Regions from separate parts of the Pantoea sp. X-Soil-MYKO-1289 genome, predicted to be linked through region 3. Evidence: predicted binding sites of a transcription regulator. Region 3 holds the regulator's gene; each other region holds the start of a gene.
The links. Region 3 encodes LexA, which represses DNA repair genes until DNA is damaged. Its sites were predicted from a motif close to TNCTGTATGTACATACAGNA; they were not measured.

Region 1: mutH (DNA mismatch repair endonuclease MutH) is a predicted target of LexA. The motif match lies at 7,035-7,054, and genes of this name have one in related genera.
Region 2: AC6I7Z_RS08690 (metal-dependent hydrolase) is a predicted target of LexA. The motif match lies at 1,741-1,760, and genes of this name have one in related genera.

What each region holds. Positions count from the first base shown of each region.
Region 1 covers NZ_AP036004.1:907,123-916,853, forward strand. Annotated here, with positions in the region: gene lpcA (D-sedoheptulose 7-phosphate isomerase) at 73-651, shown strand; gene AC6I7Z_RS04325 (class II glutamine amidotransferase) at 706-1,473, shown strand; gene dpaA (peptidoglycan meso-diaminopimelic acid protein amidase) at 1,444-2,190, opposite strand; gene dinB (DNA polymerase IV) at 2,479-3,531, shown strand; gene AC6I7Z_RS04340 (NADP(H)-dependent aldo-keto reductase) at 3,793-4,833, opposite strand; gene AC6I7Z_RS04345 (YgdI/YgdR family lipoprotein) at 4,974-5,192, opposite strand; gene AC6I7Z_RS04350 (TerC family protein) at 5,354-6,064, opposite strand; gene mutH (DNA mismatch repair endonuclease MutH) at 6,125-6,802, opposite strand; gene rppH (RNA pyrophosphohydrolase) at 7,489-8,019, shown strand; gene ptsP (phosphoenolpyruvate--protein phosphotransferase) at 8,031-9,731, shown strand, end outside.
Region 2 covers NZ_AP036004.1:1,808,901-1,818,631, reverse strand. Annotated here, with positions in the region: gene kduI (5-dehydro-4-deoxy-D-glucuronate isomerase) at 1-821, shown strand, start outside; gene kduD (2-dehydro-3-deoxy-D-gluconate 5-dehydrogenase KduD) at 838-1,599, shown strand; gene AC6I7Z_RS08690 (metal-dependent hydrolase) at 1,778-2,368, shown strand; gene AC6I7Z_RS08685 (L-cystine transporter) at 2,524-3,915, shown strand; gene AC6I7Z_RS08680 (DUF6515 family protein) at 4,111-4,494, shown strand; gene osmE (osmotically-inducible lipoprotein OsmE) at 4,561-4,896, opposite strand; gene AC6I7Z_RS08670 (TetR/AcrR family transcriptional regulator) at 5,088-5,666, shown strand; gene AC6I7Z_RS08665 (multidrug effflux MFS transporter) at 5,663-6,856, shown strand; gene nadE (NAD(+) synthase) at 6,983-7,807, shown strand; gene cho (excinuclease Cho) at 7,934-8,794, shown strand; gene spy (ATP-independent periplasmic protein-refolding chaperone Spy) at 8,870-9,355, opposite strand; gene astE (succinylglutamate desuccinylase) at 9,633-9,731, opposite strand, start outside.
Region 3 covers NZ_AP036004.1:3,731,951-3,741,681, forward strand. Annotated here, with positions in the region: gene AC6I7Z_RS17785 (conjugal transfer protein TraF) at 1-692, opposite strand, end outside; gene zur (zinc uptake transcriptional repressor Zur) at 1,138-1,659, shown strand; gene AC6I7Z_RS17795 (CsbD family protein) at 1,708-1,920, opposite strand; gene dinF (MATE family efflux transporter DinF) at 2,101-3,423, opposite strand; gene lexA (transcriptional repressor LexA) at 3,554-4,168, opposite strand; gene AC6I7Z_RS17810 (diacylglycerol kinase) at 4,275-4,643, opposite strand; gene plsB (glycerol-3-phosphate 1-O-acyltransferase PlsB) at 4,772-7,195, shown strand; gene ubiA (4-hydroxybenzoate octaprenyltransferase) at 7,300-8,166, opposite strand; gene ubiC (chorismate lyase) at 8,197-8,709, opposite strand; gene psiE (phosphate-starvation-inducible protein PsiE) at 8,779-9,189, opposite strand; gene AC6I7Z_RS17835 (Na/Pi cotransporter family protein) at 9,478-9,731, shown strand, end outside.

The DNA.
Region 1 (9,731 bases), 2.8 Mb from region 3:
GCGCGCGCTTTGCGCCAACCCGCCATTCCGTTAAACTTGAAAAGTCACTCTTTTACTAACAAGGACATCCCTATGTACCAGGACATCATTCGCTCTGAGCTGAATGAAGCAGCGGATACGCTTAATACCTTCCTCAGCGACGAGGCGAATATTCACGCCATTCAGCGCGCGGCGGTGCTGCTGGCCGACAGCTTTAAAGCGGGCGGGAAAGTGCTCTCCTGCGGCAACGGCGGCTCGCACTGCGACGCAATGCATTTCGCCGAAGAGCTGACCGGGCGCTATCGCGAGAACCGTCCCGGCTACCCGGCGATCGCTATCTCCGACGTCAGCCATCTCTCCTGCGTCAGCAACGATTTCGGCTACGACTACGTTTTCTCACGCTATATCGAAGCGGTGGGCCGTCCGGGCGACGTGCTGCTGGGGCTGTCGACCTCTGGCAACTCCGCCAATATCATTAAGGCGATCGAGGCGGCGCGCGCGCAGGGCATGAAGGTCATCACCCTGACCGGCAAAGATGGCGGCAAAATGGCGGGCTCGGCCGATATCGAAATTCGCGTGCCGCACTTCGGCTACGCCGACCGCATTCAGGAGATCCACATCAAAGTGATCCATATCCTGATGCTGCTGATTGAAAAAGAGATGGTGAAGTAACGGTGCTGGCCGCCATTTTGCTGACTGGCGGCTTTTCTGACTAAGGCGGTAGCTATGTGCGAATTGCTCGGGATGAGCGCTAACGTTCCAACCGATATCTGTTTCAGTTTTACCGGCCTGGTGCAGCGCGGCGGTGGAACCGGGCCGCATAAAGATGGCTGGGGCATCACCTTTTATGAAGATCGGGGTTGCCGCACCTTTAAAGATCCGCTGCCAAGCTATAACTCGCCCATCGCGCGGCTGGTGCAGGAGTATCCCATCAAGTCCCATTCGGTGGTGGCGCATATTCGCCAGGCGAACCGCGGGCCGGTCTCGCTGGAAAATACCCATCCCTTTACCCGCGAGCTGTGGGGACGCAACTGGACCTACGCGCATAACGGCCAGCTAAAAGGCTATCGCCAGCTGGAAACCGGCCACTTCCGTCCGGTGGGCGAAACCGACAGCGAGAAGGCCTTCTGCTGGCTGTTGCACAAGCTGGCCACGCGCTATCCGCGCACGCCCGCCAACTGGCCGGCGGTGTTTCGCTATGTGGCGGAACTGGCGGGAGAGCTGCGGCAGAAAGGGGTGTTCAATATGCTGCTGTCGGACGGGCGCTATCTGATGGCGTTCTGCTCGACCAATCTCTACTGGATTACGCGCCGCGCGCCCTTCGGCAAAGCGCAGTTGCTCGACCAGGATGTGGAGATCGATTTCCAGCAGCACACCACCGCCAACGACGTGGTGACGGTGATTGCGACGCAGCCGCTGACGGCAAATGAAACCTGGCACCGCATCGTGCCAGGCGAGTGGGCGTTATTCTGCCTTGGAGAGCGCCAGGAATGATTTAGAGGCGGCTTCGGGATTGACGATCGCCGGGCTGCCGCTATTCATCACGTAGCTGCCGCTGGCGACGTTGACCGTCGGCGGCTGATGGTATTTCGCAAAGTAAGCGTAGCCGGGCTGCAGCTCACGCCAGAAGCTGGCGTAGGTGGAGTAGCGATGGCGCTGCATGTTGCTGTCGGTCATGCGGAACGGGAAGATGCTGATGTTCACCTCTGACTGGCCGTTACGCAGCGCCGCGTTCACATAGGTAAAAATCTCGTCCATGTAGGCGTCGGTCATGGCGTAGCAGCCGATCGACTTACAGTCGCCGTGGATCATCAGATAGTTGCCGGTGTAGGCATGCTCGCGATCGTACTGGTTGGGAAAGCCGACGTTGATGGCGCGATAAAAACGGCTGTCGGGCTTAAGCTGGTTGAGCCTGACGCTGTAAAAGCCTTCCGGACTTTTAAAATCCCCTTCGCGGCGCTTCGGGCCGAGGCCGCCGGAAAAGTTACAGATGCGGTAGGTATCGAGCAGGCGAAATTCGTTGCCGATTTTGCCATAAAGCTCCAGCGTGCGTTCTTCCTTGAAAATCTGCAGATAGACCGGGGTACCGAGTAGCTGTTTCTTTAATTCTTTACTCACCGGCGTCGACACTGGCTGCGTCGGCTCGGGAGTCATTGCCATGCTGAGGGCTGGCATCAAAATCATCGCAAACAGAAGTGCGATTTTGCCCATGCTGTGTATACCTTGAGTGAAGAGAACGATGACGCGAGACGCGTCTCAGACTTGCATTATCGGAAAACTCCGCTACCGCAGCGCAACATTAGCATTGTCTGTTTTTTTATCAAGACGCCGCCGGGTAAATTCGCGTTTTCCTCGAGATATCACGGCCAGAAATTTGTAAACTTTAGTGGCGACGGATGTTAAATCCGCTTTTCAGGCGCGCCTGACGCGTCGAGGCTTTTGCATCTGTACATCTATACAGTATCATTAGGCGTGACGGAAAGCGGATGGCGGGCAAGCGTGAAAATCATACATGTCGATATGGACTGCTTCTATGCAGCGGTGGAGATGCGCGACAATCCGGCGTTGCGCGATATCCCTATCGCCATTGGCGGCAGCCGTGAACGACGCGGCGTGATCAGCACCGCCAACTATCCGGCGCGCAAATTCGGCGTACGCAGCGCGATGCCCACCGCCATGGCGCTGAAGCTCTGTCCGCATCTGAAGCTGCTGCCGGGGCGCTTCGACGCCTATAAAGAGGCGTCGCAGCAGATCCGCGACATTTTCCTGCGCTATACGCCCCTGATCGAGCCGCTGTCGCTGGACGAGGCCTATCTCGACGTCACCGACAGCCCGCACTGCCACGGCTCCGCCACGCTGATCGCGCGCGAGATCCGCGACACCATTCAGCGCGAGACGGGGCTGACCGCTTCGGCCGGCATCGCGCCGATTAAGTTCCTCGCCAAAATCGCCTCCGATCTCAACAAGCCCGACGGGCAGTACGTTATTACGCCGCAGGAGATGCCGGATTTTCTGCTGTCGCTGCCGCTGGCGAAGATCCCCGGCGTCGGCAAGGTGGCGACGAAAAAGCTCGAGGAGATGGGACTGCATACCTGCGCCGACGTGCAGAAAGCGGACGTGGCGCAGCTGCTCAAGCGCTTCGGCAAGTTTGGCCGCGTGCTGTGGGAGCGCAGCCACGGCATCGACGAGCGCGGCGTGGTAGTGGAGCGCGAGCGCAAATCCGTCGGCGTCGAGCGCACGCTGGCGGAAGATATTCACAGCTGGGAAGCCTGCCTGGAGATTATCGATTTTCTCTATGCGGAGCTGGAGCGCCGCCTGACGCAGGTTCGGCCCGACAGGCAAATCGCGCGGCAGGGGGTGAAGCTCAAGTTCAACGATTTCCAGCTGACGACGCAGGAGCATATCTGGCCGGAGCTGAACAAAGAGGATTTGATCGCGGTGGCGCGTAAAGCCTGGGATGAGCGCCGCGCCGGACGCGGCGTGCGGCTGGTGGGATTGCACGTTACGCTGCTGGACCCACAGCTTGAGCGGCAGCTGCTGCTGGGGTTGTAACGAACAGGAAAAAAACAGTGATAGTGCGGCATGATTCTTCAGTGCCAGCGCAGGTAGCCTCGCCCGATCGCAAAGTCGCTGTTCGTCATCCCTGACCGCTCGGCCCGCGCCAATACGCACCTCATCCCTGAGGCGCGCCCGTTTCGGGCCAACGCGCTGCGTTGTTCAAAAACGCTCCCGGCGTTTTTGTCCCTGGCGCGGGACGCTTTGCTCTTCGGGCGTGGCTACCCGCTTGCTAAGCTATTTTGCGGTCTGTGAAAATTAAGGCGCCGGATAGGTGTAGCGGCGGTGAATCGCCTCGATCCCTTCCAGCACGTCGGCGTCCAGCGTCAGGTTGAAGCTGTCGATATTGATCTTCAGCTGCTCCATCGTCGTTGCGCCCAGCAGGGTGCTGGCGACGAACGGCTGCTGACGCACATAGGCCAGCGCCATCTGCGACGGATCCAGGCGATGCTTCTGCGCCAGCGCCACATATTCCGCAATCGCCAGCTGCGACTGCTCGCCGCTGTAGCGCGTAAAGCGGCTGAACAGCGTGTTGCGCGCGCCAGCCGGTTTCGCGCCGTTCAGATATTTGCCGCTCAGCGTGCCGAAAGCGAGGCTGGAGTAAGCCAGCAGCTCAACTCCTTCATGCTGGCTGATTTCCGCCAGGCCCACTTCAAAGCTGCGGTTCAGCAGGCTATAGGGGTTCTGAATGGTCACGATGCGCGGCAGCTCGTGCTTCTCCGCCAGCTGCAGATAGCGCATCACGCCCCAGGCCGTTTCGTTCGACACGCCGATATAGCGAATTTTGCCGGCGCGCACCTGCTCGGTCAGCGCTTCCAGCGTCTCCAGCAGCGTGACGGGAATGGTGGTCTCGCTGTACTGATAGCCCAGCTTGCCGAAATAGTTGGTCTGGCGCTGCGGCCAGTGCAGCTGATAAAGGTCGAGATAGTCGGTATTCAGGCGCTTCAGGCTGGCGTCCAGCGCGTCGCGGATATTCTTGCGGTCCAGCGCCTGGTTCGGGCGAATCGAGGCGTCTGCGCCGCGCGACGGGCCCGCGACCTTGCTGGCGAGGATCACTTTATCGCGGCTGCCGCGCGCCTTCAGCCAGCTGCCGATATACTTTTCGGTCAAGCCCTGGGTTTCCGGGCGCGGCGGCACCGGATACATTTCAGCGGTATCGATAAAGTTAATGCCGCTGGCGAGGGCGAAATCGAGCTGCTGGTGGGCGTCGGCTTCGCTATTCTGTTCACCAAACGTCATGGTTCCCAACCCCAGCTGACTCACTTCCAGCGTGCTATGGGGGATGCGGTGATAATGCATAGCCGTCTTCCTTATTTTTATGGAATGTAATGGTCTGTCCTGTGGGACTATAGCGCGTGAATCAGCGGGGAAGGAAGTGGGGAAAATCGGGGAAATCACCTGTCCGGGCAAATTGCGGGACAGGTGAGCTGAAATGGCACTTAACGCTCAATAATGGTCGACACTTCGTCGCCATTGATCTGCACTTCATGGCCCGACTGATCGGTATATTTCACCAGACCGGTCTCTTTATCGATGGTCGGCTTGCCTTCCGTCATAATCATCTGGCCATTTTTGGTTGCCATTACATAATCTGAACTGCATCCGCTCAGTGTAACGGCGGCAAAAATCAACACTGCTACGCCTGCCAACTCTTTCATCACGCTTATTCCTCTCACTCCCGTCAGCCAGTGGGCCGCGTCGCCCCGTCAGAGGCCACGCAGCATCAACTGCAAAAAGTGTAGTAATAAATGGTTTTAGCGCTTTGCGTTATCGCATGAATCTGAAAATAAAAGGGCGGCCGGCGGCCGCCCTTGACATCTTACGCCGCGCTTTTCTTAGCGCGCATCAGGTTCAGACACTCGACGGCCATGGAGAAGAACATGGCGAAATAAATGTAACCTTTTGGTACATGCACCGCGAAACTCTCCAGAATCAGGGTAAAACCCACCAGAATCAGAAAAGAGAGGGCAAGCATTTTGATAGAGGGATGGCGATCGACAAACTCGCCGATGGCGCGCGCGGCGAACATCATCATCAGCACGGCGATCACCACCGCGGCCATCATAATAAAGAGGTGATCGGAAAGGCCGACGGCGGTAATCACCGAGTCCAGGCTAAAGATGATATCCAGCAGCATGATCTGCACGATAGCGCCGAAGAAAGAGTGCACGTTGGTTTTGTGCTCCTCTTCGCCGCCTTCGATGGTTTCATGGATCTCCATGCTCGATTTCCACAGCAGAAACAGACCGCCGCCGAGCAGGATCAGATCGCGCCAGGAGAAGGCGTGATCGAGCAGGGTAAACAGCGGATGGGTCAGACGCGCCACCCAGGCGATAGAGGCCAGCAGGGCAAGACGCATCATCATAGCGCCCATCAGGCCGAGACGACGCGCGCTGGCCTGCTGATGTTTAGGCAGCTTCGCCACTACCAGCGACAGGAAAATAATATTATCAATACCCAGAACCACTTCGAGGATGGTCAGCGTGCCCAGCGCCAGCCAGGCGTTGGGATCGGTTATCCACTCAAACATGCGCACACTCAATCTTAAACGAAAAGTAAACGGCGATTATACGCATCCGCTTTGATGAACTTACAGTAAAAAATGACGCGCCAGCAGCGGGGCGGTGAAGCTCTTTTTCAGGTAAAAACCGCGCGGCAGCGTCATGATCGGCTCGCCGTGTTCGCCGATACCTTCGGTCAACGCCCGGCTGTTGGCGGCTTTCGGCCGGATCTGCAGCCAGGCGCCGTGGCGCGCGGTAATGCGTTCAACCTGGCCCAGCACGATCATATCCATCAGCTCCTCCCAGTCCTGGCGCAGCATGCGATCTTCCTCTTCGCTCGGGCTCCACAGCAGCGGCGCGCCGACGCGACGCTGGGCGAGAGGAATAGCGCGATCCCCCTCCACCGGGATCCACAGCACGCGCGCCAGCTTGTGGCGCACATGGCTCGTCTCCCAGGTCACGCCGCTGTTGCCGGTCAGCGGCGCCACGCAGACAAAAGTGGTTTCCAGCGGTTTGCCCTGCGCGTCGATGGGGATAGTTTTGAGTTCAATGCCGAGATGAGCGAAATCCTGCTCCGCCTTGCTGCCTGCGCTGGCGCCCAGATAGCGCTCCAGCAGCATGCCGACCCAGCCTTTATCGCGCTTCAGATCGGCCGGCATCGGCAGGCTGGCCTGCGCGGCCAGGGTCGCCAGCGACTGGCCCGCCAGCGCATGGGCGCGCGCCAGGAGAACGGCTTCATTTTCGGGCGGGGCAGGCAGCTGGAACATAACGAGCACTCTGTTGGTTAAAAAATAGACAGCTTTTCTTCCGCAAACTTTTCCCACAGCGGCGTCAGGAGAAAGGGTGCTGATAATAGCATGATTCCTCATGCTTTTTTAATTGTACGCCTTGCCGGCTTGCCACAGCCGTACAAGGTTATCCCGGACTGACGGCAATAATGAACAGGATCTTCGCCTGAGTTATCCACAGATCGGTGGGATAACCCGGCGGCACTCCCGCTACTGGTTCCATTTACAGCCTTGACTTTAGCGGAAAAGGCGCTTTTTTATCCAGTGATGAGCAAGTTTACTGCATTGTCTGTGGATAAAAACGACGTCGCTTGATCTTTAACCAGCTAAAACGCCTTCGCGCTTTCCACCGCAAAACTGGCCGCTTTTATTCTGAATAAGAGTTGTTTAATTACCTGTTTCTAAAATATAAAATTCATTTGCCACTATGCGAGGCTGATAAGGGACGCAAAAGTTTATTCAGCTAATTCCCGTGTTCTGCACAAAGCTATCCACAGAAAACGTGAATAAGATCGCCTCTTTACCGCCTTAATTGTTTATAACTCGGGCCAATACTGTGAGTTATCCAGGTGCGGCGCGGCGTTCTTCCCGACAATCCAGTGGTTTACCGCCTGTAAGGAGTGTGAAACAATCAGGCTATTCAAATTTAGCTTTGAGGTAGTCCAGTGATCGATGATGATGGCTACCGCCCGAATGTTGGTATCGTAATCTGTAACAGGCAAGGACAAGTGTTGTGGGCCAGGCGCTTTGGACAGCACTCCTGGCAGTTTCCTCAGGGAGGCATCAATCCGGGTGAAACCGCCGAACAGGCGATGTATCGCGAACTGTTCGAAGAAGTGGGTTTACACCGTAAAGATGTTCGAATACTTGCATCTACCCGAAACTGGTTGCGCTACAAATTGCCAAAACGTTTGGTGCGTTGGGACACAAAGCCGGTATGTATCGGCCAGAAACAAAAGTGGTTTCTTCTGCAGTTGATGAGCAGTGACGCGGATATCAATGTGCAACACAGCAGCACGCCGGAGTTCGACGGCTGGCGCTGGGTGAGCTTCTGGTATCCGGTGCGTCAGGTTGTCTCCTTTAAACGCGACGTCTATCGTCGCGTGATGAAGGAATTCGCTGGCGTGGTAATGTCGATGCAGGAGAGTGCGGGGCAGCAGCGCAGCGCGCCAGCCCATCGACGGAAAAGAGGATAGGCCACGCCCTTATGCTCACTCAGTTGCGCGAAATAGTAGAAAAGGTGGCGGGCGCGCCGCGGCTTAACGACGCGCTCGATATCCTGGTCAATGAGATCTGCCTGGCGATGGACACGGAAGTGTGCTCTGTTTATCTCGCGGATCACGATCACCATTGCTACTACCTGATGGCCACGCGCGGCCTGAAAAAACCGCGCGGGCGCACCGTTACGCTGGCGTTCGACGAAGGGATCGTCGGCCTGGTGGGACGCCTCGCCGAACCCATCAACCTTGCGGATGCGCAAAGTCACCCCAGCTTCAAATATATTCCCGCCGTTAAAGAAGAGCGCTATCGCTCCTTCCTTGGCGTGCCGATCATCAGCCGCCGGCAGCTGCTGGGCGTGCTGGTGGTGCAGCAGCGCGAACACCGCCAGTTCGACGAGAGCGAAGAGTCCTTCCTGGTCACGCTGGCGACGCAGATGGCGACCCTGCTGTCGCAGTCGCAGCTCGGCCAGCTGTTCGGCCAGTTCCGCCAGACGCGGGTGCGCGCTATCGCCGCCGCGCCGGGCGTCGCCGTCGCGCCGGGCTGGGTAGACGAAACGCAGCCGCTGCTGGATCAGGTTTCCGCCGCCTCGACGCTCGACGTGCAGCGCGAACGCGAGCGGCTGGTGCTGGCGATGAGCGAAGCCGCCAGCGAATTCCGCCGCTTCAGCAAACGTTTCGCCGCCGGCGTGCAGAAAGAGAGCGCGGCGATCTTCGATCTTTACTCCCACCTGTTGACCGATGCCCGCCTGAAAAAAGATCTCTTCGACGAGATCGAGCAGGGATCGGTTGCCGAATGGGCGGTCAAAAAGGTCATCGAAAAATTCGCCGCCCAGTTCGCCAGCCTTAGCGACAGCTACCTGCGCGAGCGCGCGGGCGATCTGCGCGTGCTGGGCCAGCGCCTGCTGTTTCATCTCGATGACTCGCTGGTCGGCACCAATGCCTGGCCGGAACGCTTTGTACTGGTGGCCGACGAGCTTACCGCCACCACGCTGGCGGAGCTGCCGCACGAGCGGCTGGCGGGCATCGTGGTGCGCGACGGCGCCGCGAACTCGCACGCCGCGATTCTGACGCGCGCCATGGGCATTCCCACGGTGATGGGCGCGGATATCCTGCCTGCGCAGCTCAATAAACGCCTGCTGATCGTCGACGGCTACCGCGGCGAGCTGTTAATCGATCCCGAGCCGGTGCTGGTGCAGGAGTATCAGCGCCTGATCAGCGAAGAGAACGCGCTGAGCAAAATGGCGGAAGGAGTTGTCGATCAGCCGGGCGAGCTGAAAAGCGGCGAGCGCATTCAGGTGATGCTTAACGCTGGCCTCAGCCCGGAACATGAGCAGACGCTCGACAGCTGGGTAGACGGCATCGGCCTCTACCGCACCGAAATTCCCTTTATGCTGCAGAACGGCTTCCCGTCCGAAGAGGAGCAGGTGGCGCAGTATCAGGGCATGCTGCAGCTGTTTCACAACAAGCCGGTCACGCTGCGCACGCTCGACGTCGGCGCCGATAAACAGCTGCCCTATATGCCGATCAGCGAAGAGAATCCCTGTCTCGGCTGGCGCGGCATTCGCCTGACGCTCGATCAGCCGGAGATTTTTCTGGTGCAGGTGCGCGCGATGCTGCGCGCCAACGCCGCCTCCGGCAACCTCAGCATTCTGCTGCCGATGATCAGCCATATCGACGAGATCGACGAC
Region 2 (9,731 bases), 1.9 Mb from region 3:
GCATTCACAGCGAGCATGCCCGTCAGCTCGACACCGCCGCGCTGCGCCGCGAATTTCTGATTGAGAAGATCTTTGAAGCCGACCGCTATACGCTCACCTACAGCCATATCGACCGCATTATTATCGGCGGCGTGATGCCGGTCGCCGACGGCGTGACCTTCGGCAACGAGATGGGCAAACAGCTGGGCGTCAGCTACTTCCTGGAGCGCCGCGAGCTGGGCGTTATCAATATCGGCGGACCGGGCACCATCGAGGTAGACGGCAAGGTCTGGGAGATCGGGACGGAAGAGGCGCTCTACGTCGGCAAAGGCGCCCAGACGCTGAGCTTCCGCAGCAACGACGCCTCACGTCCGGCGAAGTTCTATTTCAACAGCGCGCCCGCGCACAGCCGCTTTCCCGATAAAAAAGTCGGCAAAGAGGACGCGGTCCGCACCACGCTGGGCGATGCGGCGACCTCAAACCGCCGCACCATCAACAAATATCTGGTGCCGGACGTGCTGCCGACCTGCCAGCTCACCATGGGCCTGACGCGCCTGGACGAAGGCAACCTGTGGAACACCATGCCGTGTCACACCCACGAACGCCGGATGGAGGTCTACTTCTACTTCGATATGAACCCGGACAGCGCGGTGTTTCATATGATGGGCCAGCCGCAGGAGACGCGTCATCTGCTGGTGCATAACGAACAGGCGGTTATCTCGCCCAGCTGGTCGATTCATGCCGGCGTCGGCACCGAACGCTACACCTTTATCTGGGGCATGGTCGGCGAGAATCAGGTATTCGACGACATGGATCATGTCAACATCCGCGATCTGCGCTAACAAAGGAGGCGCTCTCATGATACTCAACGCATTTAATCTGGAAGGTAAAATCGCGCTGGTCACCGGCTGCAACACCGGGCTCGGCCAGGGTATGGCGCTGGGGCTGGCGCAGGCCGGCTGCGATATCGTCGGCGTTAACCGCGACGATCCCACGGAAACGCAGCAGCGCGTCGAAGCGCTGGGCCGCCGCTTCTGGTCGCTGCAGGCGGATCTTATCCGCACCGAGCAGGTGCCGGGCGTGGTGGAGAAAGCGGTTGCCGCCGCAGGCAAAATCGACATCCTGGTCAACAACGCCGGGATTATCCGCCGCGAGGACGCGCTGAACTTCAGCGAACAGGACTGGGACGACGTGATGAACATCAACAGCAAAAGCGTCTTTTTCCTGTCGCAGCAGGTGGCGCGCCAGTTTATCGCGCAGGGCCAGGGCGGCAAAATCATCAACATCGCCTCGATGCTCTCTTTCCAGGGCGGCATTCGCGTCCCCTCCTACACGGCGTCGAAAAGCGCGGTGATGGGCCTGACGCGGCTGATGGCGAACGAGTGGGCGAAACACGGCATCAACGTCAACGCCATCGCGCCGGGCTATATGGCGACCAACAATACCGAACAGCTGCGCAGCGACGAAGGCCGCAGCGCCGAGATCCTCGGACGCATCCCCGCCGCGCGCTGGGGCGTGCCGGAAGATATGATGGGTCCGGTGGTTTTCCTCGCCTCTTCAGCCTCTGACTATGTCAACGGCTACACGCTGGCGGTCGACGGCGGCTGGCTGGCGCGCTAGCGTCACGCAGAGCATAAGAGGCGGCCCAACGGCCTGCTGCTGACAAACCCGACGAAACGGCGGCGCAATGCCGCCGTTTCGCTAAAAAAATTCACGCTTCGTTACAGCGTCACAACTTCTCATTTACTGGATAAATCCCTATACTGGATGCATCGACAGTTTGCAGCCAGGTTTTATCATGACGGGCGAAGGCCACGTAATTTTCGCTATTGCCACCGCTATTTTCGCCAAACGCGCAGAGCTGACGCCCGTGCTGGCGCAGGCCGACTGGTGGCACCTGATTTCCGCCTCGCTGCTCACCTGTCTGCTGCCCGACATCGACCACCCTAAATCTCTGCTCGGCCAGCGGCTAAAATGGCTGTCGTACCCTATCGCCCGCGCCTTCGGCCACCGCGGCTTTACCCATAGCCTGCTGGCGGTGGCCGCCAGCCTGTGGCTGTTTCAGATAAACGTGCCCGACGACTGGCTGCTGCCCGCTGACGTGCTGCAGGGCATGACGCTGGGTTATCTCAGCCATATTGTTGCCGATATGCTGACGCCCGCCGGCGTGCCGCTGCTGTGGCCGTGCCGCTGGCGCTTTCGTCTGCCGATCCTCAGAAGCCAGAAAGGCAATCAGCTGGAGCGCACGCTCTGCCTGGCGCTGGTGGGCTACGCGCTCTGGTTTCCGCCCGGCTCGCCCTCTTTTGGTGCGAACGGCTGGCCAACGCAGCTGTTCGATACGCTGCAAAATGGCGTCTCTCGTCTGATTTCCACCCAAAAAGCGCATTAAAGCAGCAGAAAACGCTGTCTGGTTATAAGGCATTCCATTTGGATATAAGTCGGCGTCCGGGTGAGCTGGTAACATAGCGCCACTTAATTCGTGCGTCACAATATCTGACGTTCCGGCGCAATAGCTGTCGTCGGGCGTGTCTTTCGGGAGCCAACATGGATCTACCTCTGATTCTTAATCTCGCAGCCTTCGTCGCGCTGCTGCTGCTGCTGTCGCGCCTCGGCCGCGATAGCTGGAGCCTGTCGAAAAAGGTGCTGGTCGGTCTGGTGATCGGCGTGCTGTTCGGCCTGGCGCTGCAGACCATTTACGGCGCGCAGAGCGAGGTGCTGAAAACCTCTATTAGCTGGTTCAATATCGTGGGCAACGGCTATGTGCAGCTGCTGCAGATGATCGTGATGCCGCTGGTGTTCGCCTCTATCCTCAGCGCCGTCGCGCGCCTGCATAACGCCTCGTCGCTGGGCAAAATCAGCCTGCTCACCATCGGCGTGCTGCTGTTCACCACCGCCATCTCCGCGCTGGTGGGCGTGCTGGTCACCGGCCTGTTCCACCTCAGCGCCGAGGGGCTGGTACAAGGGGCGCAGGAGAGCGCGCGCCTTGCCGCGATCCAGAGCAACTACGCGGGCAAAGTGGCGGACCTCACCGTGCCGCAGCTGCTGCTCTCTTTCGTGCCGAAAAATCCGTTCGCCGATCTGACCGGCGCCAGCCCGACCTCGATTATCAGCGTAGTGATCTTCGCCGCCTTCCTCGGCGTGGCCGCGCTGCAGCTGCTGAAGGATGACGAAGCCAAAGGCCAGCGCGTGCTGGTGGCGATCGATACTCTGCAGTCCTGGGTGATGAAGCTGGTGCGTCTGATCATGAAGCTGACGCCCTACGGCGTGCTGGCGCTGATGACCAAAGTGGTCGCCGGCTCCAACCTGCAGGACATTATCAAGCTGGGCGGCTTCGTCGTCGCCTCCTACCTGGGTCTGGCGATTATGTTCGGCGTGCACGCGCTGCTGCTGTCGGTCAACGGTATCAACCCGCTGCGCTTCTTCCGCAAGGTCTGGCCGGTGATCACCTTCGCCTTTACCAGCCGCTCCAGCGCCGCGAGCATTCCGCTTAACGTGGAAACGCAGACGCGTCGCCTGGGCGTACCGGAATCGATCGCCAGCTTCTCCGCCTCTTTCGGCGCGACAATCGGTCAAAACGGCTGCGCAGGTCTCTATCCGACCATGCTGGCAGTGATGGTTGCGCCGACCGTTGGCATTAACCCGTTCGATCCGGTCTGGATCGCCACGCTGGTGGGCATCGTTACGCTGAGCTCCGCAGGCGTGGCGGGCGTAGGCGGCGGCGCGACCTTCGCCGCGCTGATCGTGCTGCCGGCGATGGGTCTGCCGGTGACGCTGGTCGCCCTGCTGATCTCTATCGAACCGCTGATCGATATGGGCCGTACCGCGCTCAACGTCAACGGCTCGATGACCGCTGGCTCCCTCACCAGCCGCTGGCTCGGCATGACCGACAAAGCGGTGCTGGAGAGTGACGAGCACGCAGAGCTGGCGCACCGCTAAGCGCGCGCTGCATGACGATAAACCGGGCCATCGCGCCCGGTTTTTTTATCTCCGCGCTTCATAATCCGCCCCCTTTATGGCGACGCCGTTAAGAAAGCGTTAAGCGTGGTAAAGAGAGGAAAAAGTCGCCCTTCTGCGCTTGTTTTCACAGCGGAAAAAGAGAATGCTTCAGGCAGTTATCGCAGGAGAAAACCCATGAAAAAAGTTATCGCCTCGCTGCTGGCGCTAACGCTGTTGTCGCCAGCGCTTGTCTCTGCTCACCCCGGCGGCTGGGGTCCCGGCCCGGGTCCGCACTGGGGCGGCCACGGCCGCGGCTGGGGCGGTCCAGGCCCGCTGCGCTTTCTGCCTGAAGCGGCGACCGCGGTGCTGATCGGCGGCCTGACCTACTACATGCTCAACGGCGCTTACTATCAGCGTCAGGGCGAAAATTACGTGGTGGTGCAGCCGCCTGCCGAGCAGGATGGCGCGCTGCGCGTGCTCGACTTTAACGGACGCCGTTTTTACGTGCAGGAGGGCCACTACTATCAGCGCGATATCAGCGGCAACTATATCGAGGTGCCGCGTCCCGCAGGACTCTAAGCAGCCATAACGAAAAACGGCCCGTCAATGACGGGCCGTTTGCTTTCTGTTCTTTCGCTTCGCAGCTTACTGAGCAGCCTGCGGATCGGTATCGTAATCTTTACAGCTCTGGAAACCGTAGTTCATGACGCGACCGGTGTCGCTATAGCTCACGAAGTAGGTCTGCGGCTTGCCGTCACGCTCGCCCAGCACATAGGTCTGGCAGGTGCCGCGCGCGTGAACCATGGTGATTTCAGTAGAAGCCGGGCCTGCAATCTGGCGAACCTGATCGCGCGTCATGCCTTTTTTCACATCCTTAACCACGGGCTTGCTCACGTAGCTCTCAGCACGATCGTAAGCCGTACAACCAGACAGTGCGACCAGCGTCAGCGCCGCAGCGATACATCCCATTGCTTTATTCATCGAGTTGTTCCTCATTGTATTGTCCATGTAAGCTTAAGCCTGGAACAGAAATGCAGATTAATCAACTTTATGGCGCACTTTTAAGTTCAGTCTGAACTGTCAGGTTAGCGTAAAAAGGCTGGCCTAAACGCGATCGCTCCGTATAATCCGGCGCGAGAATAAGCACTCTCAAAACTATTTTCGGAGGCAGGATGAACCCACAGCGCGACGCGCGGCATCGCAAGCGCCAGGATGAGATCATCGCGGCGGCGCGGCGCTGTTTTCGTCAGTCAGGCTTCCACGGCGCCAGCATGGCGCAGCTTGCCAGCGCCGCCAGCCTGAGCGTCGGGCAGATCTATCGCTACTTTCCCAGCAAAGACGCGCTGATTGAAGAGATGGTGAAACGCATCGTCGACGGCCGCGTGGTGGCGATGAGCGCGCAGAGCGACGCCAGCCATATCGCCGATATGATCGCCCGCCGCGAAACCCTGCACGACGAGGATGAGATGCTGATGCTGGAGGTTGCCGCCGAGGCGAGCCGCAATCCGCGCGTCAGCGATATCCTGCAGGCCGCCGAGACGCGCCTGTTTCACAACGCCTGTGAAAAAATGCGCGCGGACTATCCGCACCTTACCGAGCCGCAGCGTGCCGCCTGCGTCGAAGTGCTGGCGGTGCTGATAGAAGGCACCGCTTTTCGCCGCCTGACGACGCAGAAAGCGTCGGCGGATCTGCTTTATACCCTCTACAAACAGATGATCCACAACTTAGTCAACCCCTCAGAGGACAAATGACACCTGCACGCAATAACCGACTGGTCTATGCCATCACGCTGGGCCTGCTGGCGGCGCTCGGCCCGCTCTGCATCGATCTCTACCTGCCTGCGCTGCCTGAACTGGCGCGCGATCTGCAAACCTCGACCGCCACGGCGCAGCTTAGCCTTACCGCCGGCCTGCTCGGCCTCGGCGCCGGACAGCTGCTGTTCGGACCGATGAGCGATAAGTTCGGCCGCCTGCGTCCGTTGACGCTTTCGCTGGCGCTGCTGTTTATCGCCTCGATCGGCTGCGCGCTGGCGCAGGATATCCACCAGCTGCTGCTGGCGCGCCTGTTCGAAGGCCTGGCGGGCGCGGGCGGCGCGGTGCTGTCGCGCGCGGTGGCGCGCGATATGTACAGCGGCCATGAGCTGACGCGCTTCTTCGCGCTGCTGATGCTGGTGAACGGCCTGGCGCCGATCGGCGCGCCGGTGCTGGGCGGCGTGCTGATGACGCTGCTTAACTGGCGCGGCATCTTCGTGGTGCTGGGCGCGACGGCGCTGCTGCTGATCCTGCTGGCGCGCTGGAAACTGCACGAAACCCTGCCGCCCGAGCGCCGCAGCCAGGGATCGGTCTTTTCGGCCTGGGCGGCGCTGGGCCAGGTGGTGGTTCATCGTCCCTTTATGGGCTTCTGTCTGACGCAGGCCTTTATGATGTCGGGCATGTTCGCCTATATCGGCGCGTCGCCCTTTGTGCTGCAGCAGATTTACGGCCTGTCGCCGCAGGCGTTCAGCTTCTGCTTCGCCGCGAACGGCATCGGGCTGGTGATCGCCTCGCAGACCAGCGCGCGTCTCTGCCCGCTCTGGGGCGAATATCGCGTGCTGAAGGGCGGCCTGACGCTGGCCTTTGCCGCCTCCAGCCTGCTGCTGCTGGCGGGCCTTCTCGCCGCACCGCTGCCGCTGGTGCTGGTGGCGCTCTTTTTCACCATCGCGAGCAACGGGGTGATCGCCACCACCGCCTCGTCGCTGGCGATGCAGAGCCAGGGCCATCGCGCCGGCAGCGCGTCGGCGGTGATCGGCGTCTGCATGTTCTCGTTCGGCGCGATATCGGTGCCCATTACCGGGCTGGGGGGCACCTCGCTCGTCAGCATGACCGGCACCATCTTCGGCTGCTTTATGCTGGCGATCCTGATGTTTATCTTCTTGGCGCAGAAACCGGCGCCGCGCGAATAAACTGCCTGATATGGCAACAGTTAGCCGGAAACAACTGGCGCTTTGGCTTGTTGTTTTCGGCGAGGCGCGTTAGCTTTAATAAAAGGTTCGCACGGGCCGACAGGCCTCTGACTTGAGGAGAGATTCATGTCACTGCAGCAGGAAATCATTACCGCACTCGGCGTTAGCCCGGATATCGACGCGCAGCAGGAAATTCGCCGCAGCGTCGATTTCCTCAAAAGCTATCTGAAGCGCAATCCGTTTTTGAAAACCCTGGTGCTCGGCATCAGCGGCGGTCAGGACTCGACGCTGGCGGGCAAACTGTCGCAGCTGGCGATCGGCGAACTGCGCGAAGAGAGCGGCGACAGCGCCTACACCTTTATCGCCGTGCGTCTGCCCTACGGCGTGCAGGCGGATGAGCAGGATTGTCAGGATGCGCTGGCGTTTATCCAGCCCGATCGCTCGCTGGTGGTCAATATCAAAGAGTCGGTGCTGGCCAGCGAACGCGCGCTGCGCGAGGCGGGCGTCGAACTCTCTGACTTTGTGCGCGGCAACGAAAAAGCGCGCGAGCGTATGAAGGCGCAGTACAGCATCGCCGGCATGACCAAAGGCCTGGTTGTAGGCACCGACCATGCGGCGGAAGCGGTGACCGGCTTCTTCACCAAATATGGCGATGGCGGCACCGACATCAACCCGCTGTTTCGCCTCAACAAACGTCAGGGCAAGCTGCTGCTGAAAACTCTGGGCTGTCCGGAACACCTCTACCTGAAACGCCCGACGGCGGATCTGGAAGACGATCGTCCTGGCCTGGAGGATGAAGTGGCGCTCGGCGTGACCTACGAGATGATTGACGACTACCTGGAAGGCAAAAGCGTCGCGCCGGAAACGGCGAAGATCATCGAAAACTGGTATGTGAAGACCGAGCACAAGCGTCGTCCGCCGATTACGGTGTTCGACGACTTCTGGAAATAATCCCCCTTTTCCCCTGCTGCCCGGCAGGGGAAATGTTATCCCGCCTCAATGTTCACCGGTTAACCCGCTGGCGAAAGCCTGAGCAGCCTGATATGCTGTATGAATACACAGTTACAGGAGTCTGTCTTGGTTCGACGTGCCGCCACGCACCGCCTCGAGTTCGACGCGGCTGCCATCTACGAATATCCCGAACACCTGCGCGAATGGCTGGAAGGTTTGCCCAATCAGCCCGGCGTCTATACCTTTCACGGCGACAGCGAGACGCTGCCGCTCTATATCGGGAAAAGCATCAATCTGCGCTCGCGCGTGATGTCGCACTTCCGCACGCCGGAAGAGGCGCGCATGCTGCGCCAGGCGCGACGCGTTAGCTGGATCCCCACCGCGGGCGATCTCGGCGCGCTGCTGCTGGAAGCGCAGATGATCAAGACGCAGCAGCCGCTGTTCAACAAGCGCCTGCGCAAAAATCGCCAGCTCTGCTCGATTCAGATCGCCGAGGGCAAGCCTGAGGTGGTCTACGCGCGCGACGTCGATTTTTCTCACTCCCCCAACCTCTTCGGTCTTTATCGCAGCCGCCATAAGGCGCTGGAGACGCTTAAGTATCTCGCCGACGAGCATCAGCTCTGCCACGGGCTGCTGGGGCTGGAGAAGCTGAGCGCCAACCGCGCCTGTTTTCGCGCTGCGCTGCGCCGCTGCGCCGGCGCCTGCTGCGGCCGTGAAACGCTGGACGATCATCAGGCGCGGCTGCTGGAAGCGCTGGAGAGCGTGCGGGTGATCTGCTGGCCGTGGCAGGGCCCGGTCGCGCTGATCGAGGAGGGAAAACTGATGACGCAGATCCACGTGATCGACCACTGGTTCTATCTCGGATCGGTCAGCGATATGGAAGAGGCGCGTCGGCTGAAGCGCGCGCCGAGCGGCTTCGACCATGACGGCTATAAAATTTTGTGTCGGCCGCTACTTTCGGGCCACTACCCCATCGAACCGCTATAAAAAAACCGCCGACGCTGCCCAGACTTTCTGCGTCTCTGGACAACGTCGGCGGTCTTACTGCCTTACCTCAGCCGGTTATTCAGCGGCTGGCGGCGCCATTTTCTCGTCGTGCGGGCCTTTCTCGGTCAGACGCTTTTCAAAGTTAGCGTTGTACTGCTTCTTCTGTTCCGGCGTCAGCACGTTGTAGAGCTTGTTCTGCGTCTCCATCATCGCTACCGCGCGCTCTTTCGCGTCGGCGGTCATTTTCTCTGCCTGCGCTTCCGCTTTCGCGCGGTCAAAGGTGTCAGAGGCGATAATCGCGTGACCGGCGCGGCGCTCTTCCAGCGACGGACGTTTAAAGTCTTTATGGCTCTCTTTCATGATGTCGCGAATCTGGGTCTTCTGCGCCTCGGTCAGGTTCAGGCCTTTGAACATCATCATGCCGTGGTGCATCGGCGGCTTATGCATCGCTTTTTCGCTACCGGCCGGCGGCGGCGTCAGGTTGTCGGCCGCTGCATGGACCGCGCTTGCCGCACCGAATGCCAGGGTAGAAGCGAGAATCAGGGAAGTCAGTTTACGCATAATAGTTGTCCTTATCATTCAGTTAATGACGACAGCAGCCTGTCGCGTCTTCGAGAACAAGATTACGCTGCTGAATGTCAATCTCTCAGAGAGTGAGTAAAGCCGTGAAAGCATAAAAGACAAAAATCGGGCAATCATGAAGAGAATAAGAAGAATAAGGTGAGGAATTGCAAAAGAATATGAATTCAAAGCGGATTTGGCAGGAATTATGGAGGAGTGTAAGGGTTTCGGCAGCAAAGCGGAAGGAAAATTCACCGCTTCGCCGCCGGAGAGAATATCAGCGCGGCGGCGCCTCGGCGGGCGCATCCTCCTCTACCAGCATCAGACCGGCGCGCAGCCCCAGCGCGACGGCGGGATTGGGAAACAGCACATATTC
Region 3 (9,731 bases):
ATCGAAACCGGATGTCCCGCCACGCTGAACTCGTGCGCGACGGCGATGCCGTAGTCGGTGACCAGCGCCGCCAGTCCGTTTGCGCTGGAACGCAGGTTATTCTGGTCGCCCGGCACGGGAATAACGGTGCCGTTCGCCACGCCGTCGAGATAGGCGATGTCGCTCTGCGCCACGTTAGCGCGCAGGTGCACCGTGCCATACGCCTTAGTGATAAAGGCGAAGGGCAGCGTTTCGTTGGGAACGGTCACCGCCAGCGCGACGCCCGCCGTGCCGTTGGCTTTGTTGCCGCGCAGGTCGCGAAGCTGGTTCGCCACGTCTCGCGACGCCGTTTTCAACTGCGGATAACCGTTGAGATAGTCGCGGAAGGTCAGGCCATTGATTACGTCACGATAGCGATCGACGGTATCGCTGATGTCATCGACCTTATCGACCATCTTGTCTTTATCGGTTATCTGCAGGCCGGCAGAAGGAAAAATAATGCCGACATTATCGTCCGGCTGCGCGCGCGTCATTAGCGCCGGGTTCGCCAGCACGGCAGAACTCCACGTAGAGGACGCGACGCCTGTACCGCCCATCGCGTCGTTGCGCGCGTCGTACCAGGTCCCCGCGGCCATAGCGGAAGAGGAGATAAAGAGCGCGTTTAAAACAGCAGGATATAAAAGCGCAGAGCGCCGGGTGGTTTTGTTCGCCATTTGTCTGCCATCACCTTGATCAGGAAAACATTCATCATCGGAATTTGTCGTTAGCGCTATTGTGAATCGCGGCTAACGGTTCATTGCTGTGAATTGAGTCGAAACAGCATTGTTATTCGCCGGATTGGATGTTTTAGCTACAAATCGGCGCTTTTATTATTTAGCGGGGTAGTCAAAAAGGATATTAAGGCCAGCAGTTGCTTAAGGCCTCATGAACATTAGTGCTTAACCTGGTGAGTTGTAAAGCAAAACTCTAGTTTTGTTAGTTAATGTCTCAATGATGTTGGCACTGATTAGCGTCACAAAACCAACTTCATCCTCTGCTTTTTATCCTAATGCATTGATATTAATAGGTCATAACAGGGATTGTGCTGAAAGCGCGCAACTTCAGCGCAAGCGCGTCTGCTGTGATAAGATAACATCTCGTTTTCAGCGGAGAATCACCATGTCGACAATGACGCCAGAAAAAATCATGACTCAGGCGGAAAAACTCTGCCTGCAACGCGGAGTGCGGCTAACCGCGCAGCGCGCTGAGGTGTTACGTCTGATGGCGGCGCAGCATGGATCGATTAGCGCTTACGACCTGCTGGATCAGCTACGCGCCAGCGAGCCGCAGGCGAAGCCGCCGACGGTCTATCGCGCGCTCGATTTCTTGCTGGAACAGGGATTTATCCATCGCGTGGAATCCAACAACAGCTACGTGGTTTGCCATCATTTCGAGGCGCCGGCGCATACTTCGGTGATGCTGGTTTGCGATCGCTGCGCGGCGGTCACGGAAAAACAGGCGCAGGGCGTCGAGAATATCATTGCCGATCTGGCTGGCGAGGCGCGCTTCACGTTACGCCATAGCGTAATTGAGGCACATGGACTCTGTACCCGATGTGCGGAGGTTGAAGCCTGTACGCATCAGGATAGCTGCAGTCACGATCATGAGTCTGAAGGGAAAAAGCGCGGAAAAAGAGGGTAAGCGGCACTTCCCTGTGCCGATCGCTCAGATCAAGCCTGAGCGAGGAGATTACCAGCGGTAATCTTTATTCTGGGTTTCCCAGTCTGAGACTTCTTTCTCTGCCTCATCCTTAGCGTAACCGTAGCGTTCCTGAATTTTGCCGACAAGCTGATCGCGTTTACCTTCGATAACCTGCATGTCATCGTCGGTCAGCTTGCCCCATTTTTCTTTGAATTTGCCTTTGAACTGCTTCCAGTTACCGCTCGCTTCGTCTTTATTCATGTCAGACCTCCACGTCATCCTTAGTTTTACATACCACCACACATTGGCAGTACGACAATACAAAGCGCTGCTGTGTCGCGCTGTTGTAAGGTAATTATAGTAGACGAATCGGCAACCGGCGCATAAATACAGAATAATCCGTCAGGCGCAGCGTGTTACGGCTGCCGCTGCGCGCGCAAATTAACTTTGAAACCAGCGTTTTAAGCGCCATTCACGCCGCCAGATCAGCCAAAGCGAAACGCCGCGTAGCGCAAGAAAAACCGTGACCGCCAGCCATAAACCGTGATTGCCTAGCCAGGGGAGAGTCAGCAATGTCAGGAAATAGCCCAGCGCGGCCATCGCCATACTGTTGCGCATTTCGCGTCCGCGCGTCGCGCCGATAAACAGGCCGTCCAGCAGATAGCACCATACGCCCGCCAGCGGCAGAACGATCTGCCAGATAAGATAGCGATCGACCAGCTGCCGCAGCGACTCCAGCGAGGTCAGCATCGACACGATAGCGTCGCCGCTCGCCGCGTAAATAAGCGCAAAGGCGAGCGCGACCATGCCCGCCTGTCGGCAGGCGGCGCGCCACACCGACAGCAGTCGTTTGCCGTCGCGCGCGCCATAGGCCTCGCCGGAGACGGCTTCCACCGCGTAGGCGAAGCCGTCGAGCGCATAGGCGGTAAAGGTGATGAACATCAGCAGCACGGCATTAGCGGCGACAATTTCCGACCCCAGTCGCGCGCCGATAAGCGTCAGCGAGGCAAAGCAGAGCTGCAGCAGCAGCGAGCGCAGCATAATGTCGCGATTGAGGCGCAGCAGGCGGCTGATATCGCCGCGCCAGCTCTCTTTCAACATCGCTATCGAGATGCCGCGTAGCTTCAGTACGCGCCACACCATCGCCAGTCCGACCGCCAGCGTAACATATTCCGCCAGCGCCGTGGCGCTCGCCGCCCCTGCCACGCCCCACTTCAGCCCGAGCACCAGCCAGAGATCGAGCAGAATATTGACCGCGTTGCCCACCACCAGCAGCACGACCGGCGCGCGGGCGTACTGCACGCCCAGCAGCCAGCCGAGGATCACCATATTCGCCAGCGTCGCCGGCGCGCTGAGCCAGCGGATATTAATAAAGATCGCGGCCTGCTCCTGCACCTGCGGATCGCCGCCCGCCAGCCGACCTGTCAGCGCGCTGAGCGGCTCGCGCAGCAGGATAAACAGCAGGCCCGCAAGCAGCGCCATCAGTAGCGGCTGCGTCAGGGCGCGCGCCAGCGCCTGCGTATCCCGCGCGCCAAAGGCCTGCGCGGTAATGCCGGTGGTGCTCATGCGCAGAAAGAGTAAAAGCATAAAGACGAAGCTGGTCGCGGTCGCGCCAATCGCTACGCCGCCAAGGTAAACCGGACTGTCGAGATGGCCGATAACGGCAGTGTCCACCAGGCCAAGCAGCGGCACGGTGATATTGGAGAGGATCATCGGCAGCGCCAGCCGCCAGAGTTGTCGGTCGTCAGCAGAGAAGAGACGCATCAGCCGGTCCATGCCTGAAAACGTTAAAAGAAGCGAGGCGGCCCCGGCGCGACGTTAGCCGCAGGAGACGCGTGAAAAGATTAGCGTACAGACGCCTGACGAAGGGATGCAGGCGTCTGAAGGCCAGCGGTCAGAGCCACTCGCCGTTGCGCACCACGCCTACCGCCAGACCTTCAACGGTCAGCGACTGCGTGCGGGTGTCGACGATAATCGGCTCGAAGTCGTTGTTTTCCGGCAGCAGATGAACCACGGTGCCCTGCTTTTTCCAGCGCTTTACCGTGACTTCGTCATCAATGCGCGCCACGACGACCTGACCGTTACGTACATCCTGCGTTTTATGCACAGCCAGCAGATCGCCATCCATAATGCCGATATCTTTCATCGACATACCGGCGACGCGCAGCAGGAAGTCAGCAGAGGGCTTGAACAGGTCGGGATCGACTTTGTAGTGCGTTTCAATGTGTTCCTGCGCCAGCAGCGGCTCGCCGGCGGCGACGCGGCCGATTAACGGCAGTCCGTTGGACTCTTCCTCTTCCATCAGCAGGCGAATGCCGCGTGATGCGCCGGAAACGATCTCGATAACGCCTTTACGCGCCAGCGCTTTGAGGTGTTCTTCGGCGGCGTTGGGGGAACGGAACCCCAGCTGCGAGGCGATCTCCGCACGCGTTGGCGGCATGCCCGTCTGGTTGATATGGTCGCGAATCAGGTCATAAACCTGTTGCTGCCTGGTGGTTAATGCTTTCATCCCGCCCCCTGGTTGTTTATACAGTCGCTGTGAGTATATACAGGTATTGGCGAAATGAAAACCAAAACCCAGGGAAATAACAGCCATTTGGGTAATTCTGGAAAGGCTATCGCAAATGGGTCCAGAGCAGCGCGACCCAGACAAACAGCGCCAGTATGATAGTGAGCAAGACGGCGGCGGATCCCATATCTTTCGCCCGCCCCGCCAGCGGATGACGCTCCTGGCCGATGCGGTCGACCACCGCTTCAATCGCGCTGTTGAGGATCTCGACGATGATCACCAGCACCACCGATCCGATCATCAGGATGCGCGCCACGGTGTCGACATCCAGCCAGCAGGCGATGACGATCGCGACGATGGCGGCCGTAGCTTCCTGACGAAACGCGGCTTCATGCTGCCAGGCGGCGCGCAGCCCCTGCCACGAGTAGCCTGCCGCTTTTACAATCCTGAGTAAACCGGTGGTATTACTTGCCATTGCGAGGGAACCCTTTTAGTTGTTTGACGTCAATGTCTGGGCCAGGTGCGTTTGGCACCACCACAGATCTTCGCAGCACTTTCTGATATGCTTGCGGCGCTTTGCTAACAAGAGGCTTCATGTTGTCTATGTCAGGTTGGCGTAAACTTTATTATAAATTGTTGAATTTACCACTTTCTATTCTGGTAAAAACGAAGGCTATTCCGGGCGATCCCGTTTCCGAACATGGACTCGATCCGACGCGGCCGATTATGTACGTGCTGCCATACGATTCCAAGGCGGATTTGCTGACGCTGCGCCAGCAGTGTCTGAAGCATAATTTGCCCGATCCGCTGTCGCCGCTGGAAATCGACGGCGCGCTGCTGCCGCGCCACGTGTTTATCCACGACGGTCCGCGCGTATTCCCCCATTTCGGGCCGAATACGGAATCGGTGAAGATTTTCCACGAGTACCTCGATCTGCACCGCAGCAATCCTCAGCTCGATATCCAGATGCTGCCGGTATCGGTGATGTTCGGGCGCGCGCCTGGCCGCGAGGTTCAGGGCGACGATGCGCCACACCTGCGCGAGCTTAACGGGGTTGAAAAGTTCTTCGCTATTATCTGGCACGGCCGCGACAGCTTTGTGCGCTTTTCCCCCACCGTTTCGCTGCGCTGGATGGCGACGCAGCATGGCACCGACAAATCGATCGCGCAGAAACTGGCGCGCGTGGCGCGCATTCATTTCGCGCGCCAGCGTTTAGCCGCGGTCGGCCCGCGTCTGCCGGCGCGTCAGGATCTCTTCAACAAGCTGCTGCAGTCCAAGGCGATTGAAAAAGCGGTGGAAGAAGAGGCGCGCAGTAAAAAGCTTTCCCATGAGAAGGCGCAGCAGAACGCCGTCGAAATGATGGAGGAGATCGCCGCCGACTTCTCCTATGAGGCGATCCGCGTTACCGATCGCGTGATGGGCTGGCTGTGGAGCCGTCTCTATCAGGGCATCAACGTCAACGGCGGCGAACGCGTGCGCCAGCTGGCGGAAGATGGCCACGAGATCGTCTATGTGCCCTGCCATCGCAGCCATATGGATTACCTGCTGCTCTCCTACGTGCTTTATCACCAGGGGCTGGTGCCGCCGCATATCGCCGCAGGCATCAACCTGAACTTCTGGCCAGCCGGGCCAATCTTCCGCCGCCTGGGCGCGTTCTTTATTCGCCGCACCTTCAAAGGCAACAAACTCTACGCCACCGTGTTCCGCGAATATCTCGGCGAGCTGTTCAGCCGCGGTTACTCGGTCGAGTATTTCGTTGAAGGTGGGCGCTCACGTACCGGTCGTTTGCTCGATCCGAAAACCGGCACGCTGGCGATGACGCTGCAGGCGATGCTGCGCGGCGGCAAGCGACCGATTACGCTGGTGCCGATCTATATCGGCTATGAGCACGTAATGGAAGTGGGCACTTACGCCAAAGAGCTGCGCGGCGCGGCGAAAGAGAAAGAAGGCTTTATGCAGATGGTGCGCGGCCTGCGTAAGCTGCGCAATCTGGGCCAGGGCTACGTTAACTTCGGCGAACCGCTGCCGCTGGTGAACTACCTCAACAAGCAGGTGCCGGAGTGGCGCGACGCCATCGATCCGATTGAACCGCAGCGTCCCAGCTGGCTGACGCCAACGGTGAACGATATCGCGGCGCGTCTGATGGTGCGCATCAATGAAGCGGGCGCCGCCAACGCCATGAACCTGTGCGTGACCGCGCTGCTCGCCTCACGTCAGCGTTCGCTAACCCGCGAGCAGCTGATCGAGCAGCTTGAGTGCTATACCGAGCTGCTGCGCAATGTGCCCTATTCGCCGGAATCGACCGTGCCGCCGCTTTCAGCGGAAGAGCTGCTGAACCATGCCATGAGCATGAATAAGTTCGAAACCGAGCAGGACAATATCGGCGACATCATCATTCTGCCGCGCGAGCAGGCGGTGCTGATGACCTATTACCGCAACAATATTCACCATATGCTGGTCATGCCGTCGCTGATCGCCGCCATTATTCAGCAGCACCCGAACCTGAGCGAAGCCGAACTGCTGCGCCAGGTGCGTCTAATCTACCCGATGCTGAAAAGCGAGCTATTCCTGCGCTGGGAAATCGACGCGCTGCCGGCGCTGCTGAGCGCCCTCTGTCAGGAGCTGGCGCGTCAGGGTCTGATCACCCTGCAGGATGGACAGCTGCGCCACACCGCCGCGCGTTATCGCACGCTGCAGCTGCTGGCCGCCGGCATCCGCGAGACCCTGCAGCGTTTCGCCATCACCTTCTCGATCCTCAGCGCCAAACCGACCATCAACCGCGGCACGCTGGAGAAAGAGAGCCGTATGCTGGCGCAGCGTCTTTCGGTGCTGCACGGCATTAATGCGCCGGAGTTTTTCGATAAGGCGGTGTTCACCACGCTGGTGCTGACGCTGCGCGATGAGGGTTATATCAGCGACACCGGCGACGCCGACGTCGAGCGTACGCAGGCTACCTGGCATATTCTGGCCGATCTGGTGACCAGCGATGTGCGGCTGACCATCGAAAGCGCGGTGGCGCACGAGTAGCCTGCCGCGGGCAGCAAAAACCAGGGGCGACAGAGATGTCGCCCTTTTTTGTTGCCTGGAAGGTGCCTGCGCGGTGGGCATGGGTGCCCGTTAAAAAACGGCGTTTAAAACAGCTGGCTAAACGGCGGCGTATTCAGCACCACGCCGATAAACACCACCAGCCCGACATAGTTGTTGTTAAGAAAGCCCTGAAAGCAGGCGTCGCGCTCGCGGCGGACAATCAGCTTCTGCTGATAAATAAACAGCGCGGCGGCGCCGAGCAGCGACCAGTAAAAGAAGGCGTTAAGCTGCATCAGCAGTCCCACCAGCGCCAGCAGACCCAGGGTTGCGAGCTGCAGCAGGCCGATAATCAGCTTGTCGTAGCGACCAAACAGAATCGCCGTCGATTTGACGCCAATCTTGATATCGTCATCGCGATCGACCATGGCGTACTGCGTATCATAGGCGACGGTCCAGCAGATGTTTGCCAGAAATACCAGCCAGCACTCTAGTGGTAAGGACTCACTAACCGCAGCCCAGGCCATGGGAATCGCCCAGCCGAACGCCGCGCCTAACACCACCTGCGGCAGATGGGTGTAGCGCTTCATAAAGGGATAGCACCAGGCCAGCGCCAGGCCGCCGAGCGAAAGCAGAATCGTCATCAGGTTCATGGTGAGCACCAGCGCGAACGCCAGCAAGCCCAGCAGCACAAACAGGATTTTAGCCTCTTTCTCGCTGACCGCGCCGCTGGGCAGCGGTCGGCCTGCGGTACGCTTCACGAAGCCGTCGACCTTGCGGTCAGCGAAATCGTTAATCACGCAGCCCGCCGCGCGCATCACAAACACGCCGAGCACAAACACCACCAGCACCGACAGCGGCGGCACGCCCATATCCGACAGCCAGAGCGCCCACAGCGTCGGCCACAGCAGCAGCAGCGTGCCGATCGGTTTATCAATACGCATCAGGCGGCTATAGGCCTGAAACTTACTCATCTGTACGCTTTTTTCCACGTTTAATCGTCCTCAGGCCAGGTCGCGATAGAGCGGCGAGGCGGGTAAAAACAGTTCCGTCAGCAGCAGCGGCTTGCCCGACAGCCGCAGGCGCGAGCGGCGTCCCCAGAGCGCGCCGACGCTGCCCGGTTCGATAAAATCGCGGCTTAAGGTCGAAGAGGAGAAAAGATAGCGGCCAAGCGGGCGCGTTCCCAGCTGTTGCAGCATCTGCTCCGGGCCGTTGAGCGTGCTCTCCGGCACCAGCGTGCGGCCGATAAGCCAGGGTTCGTCATCGCCGCACAGCACGATCTCGCGCAGCCAGAAGCGTGCATCGTCCGGCAGAAGCGCCCTTTCATCGGTAAGCTCATCGGCGTTGATAAAGCCTTCGCGCATCGGCCGCACCGTCACCTGCCGACAGTGCTGCTCGAAACGGCGCGTCATGGAGTCCTCCTCCATCAGCCAGTCCAGCAGCGGCGCGGTCAGCGTCGGATGCGTGGATGGCAGCCAGTTGAGCGCGCGTAATAAGCTGAGCGCCTCTTGCGACATATCACCACTCCCGTCAATTTTGAGGGCAACAGTGTAGCGCAGAGGCGCGGCGGGCACACCTGGCGGCAGCTATTCGCGCTTCAGGCGGTTGCTGTTCGCCAGCCACAGCGTCACCACCAGAATCAGGATGGCACCGGAGTAGCAGAGCGTGTCGAAGGGATTTTTATGGTCGACGATAATCAGCCGAATAATCGCCGTAATGCCGATATAGACAAAATAGCGCAGCGGGAAGTGGTAGCCAGACTGGAAGTATTTAACGATCAGCGCGATAAATTCGAAGTAGAGGAAATAGATTACGATCCCCTCAATCAGCAGATAAGAGGAGGCCTGTTCCCCGACATTCAGCAGCACGTTGGCAAGGTGCAGCGTCTCTTTGCCCAGAAACACCGCCAGAATAACCGCCAGCGCCAGCAGCCCCAGGTTCAGTACCCATTGCAGCGCCAGTGCGATGTACTGACCGCCGGTGGGTTTAAGGTTCATGATTCGCCTCGATAATGGCTTATTAATAAAGAACCGTCATCATGCTGTAATGTGACCTGAATCACAAGATAGCGGCATCGCGGCGCGCGTCGCCGTGGGCAAAAATGCAGCGTCGATCCCCTTCCCGTATCAGCGAACTGGTCTACAGTTAAAAGGTCGGCAGCGCGCGCAGGTCGCTTAAAATTCAGGAAAAAATGCGCCCGCCCGGCCGTTCGTTTTGCAGATTGCTCTTTCCGTCAGGCTGGCTCTCTGCTGCTTTTTAGCCTGACGGTTGTGGAGTGGCATGACGTGTTAACCCTGCTTAATCTTCTCTCCGCCGTCGCCCTGCTGGTCTGGGGCACCCATATCGTGCGCTCCGGCATTATGCGCGTCTTCGGCGCCGACCTGCGCCGCGTGCTCAGCCGCAGCATCGAAAAGAAACCCATGGCTTTTCTGGCGGGCATCGGCGTGACCACGCTGGTGCAGAGCAGCAACGCCACCACGCTGCTGGCGACCTCCTTTGTGGCGCAGAAGCTGATGGGCCTGACGCCTGCGCTGGTGGT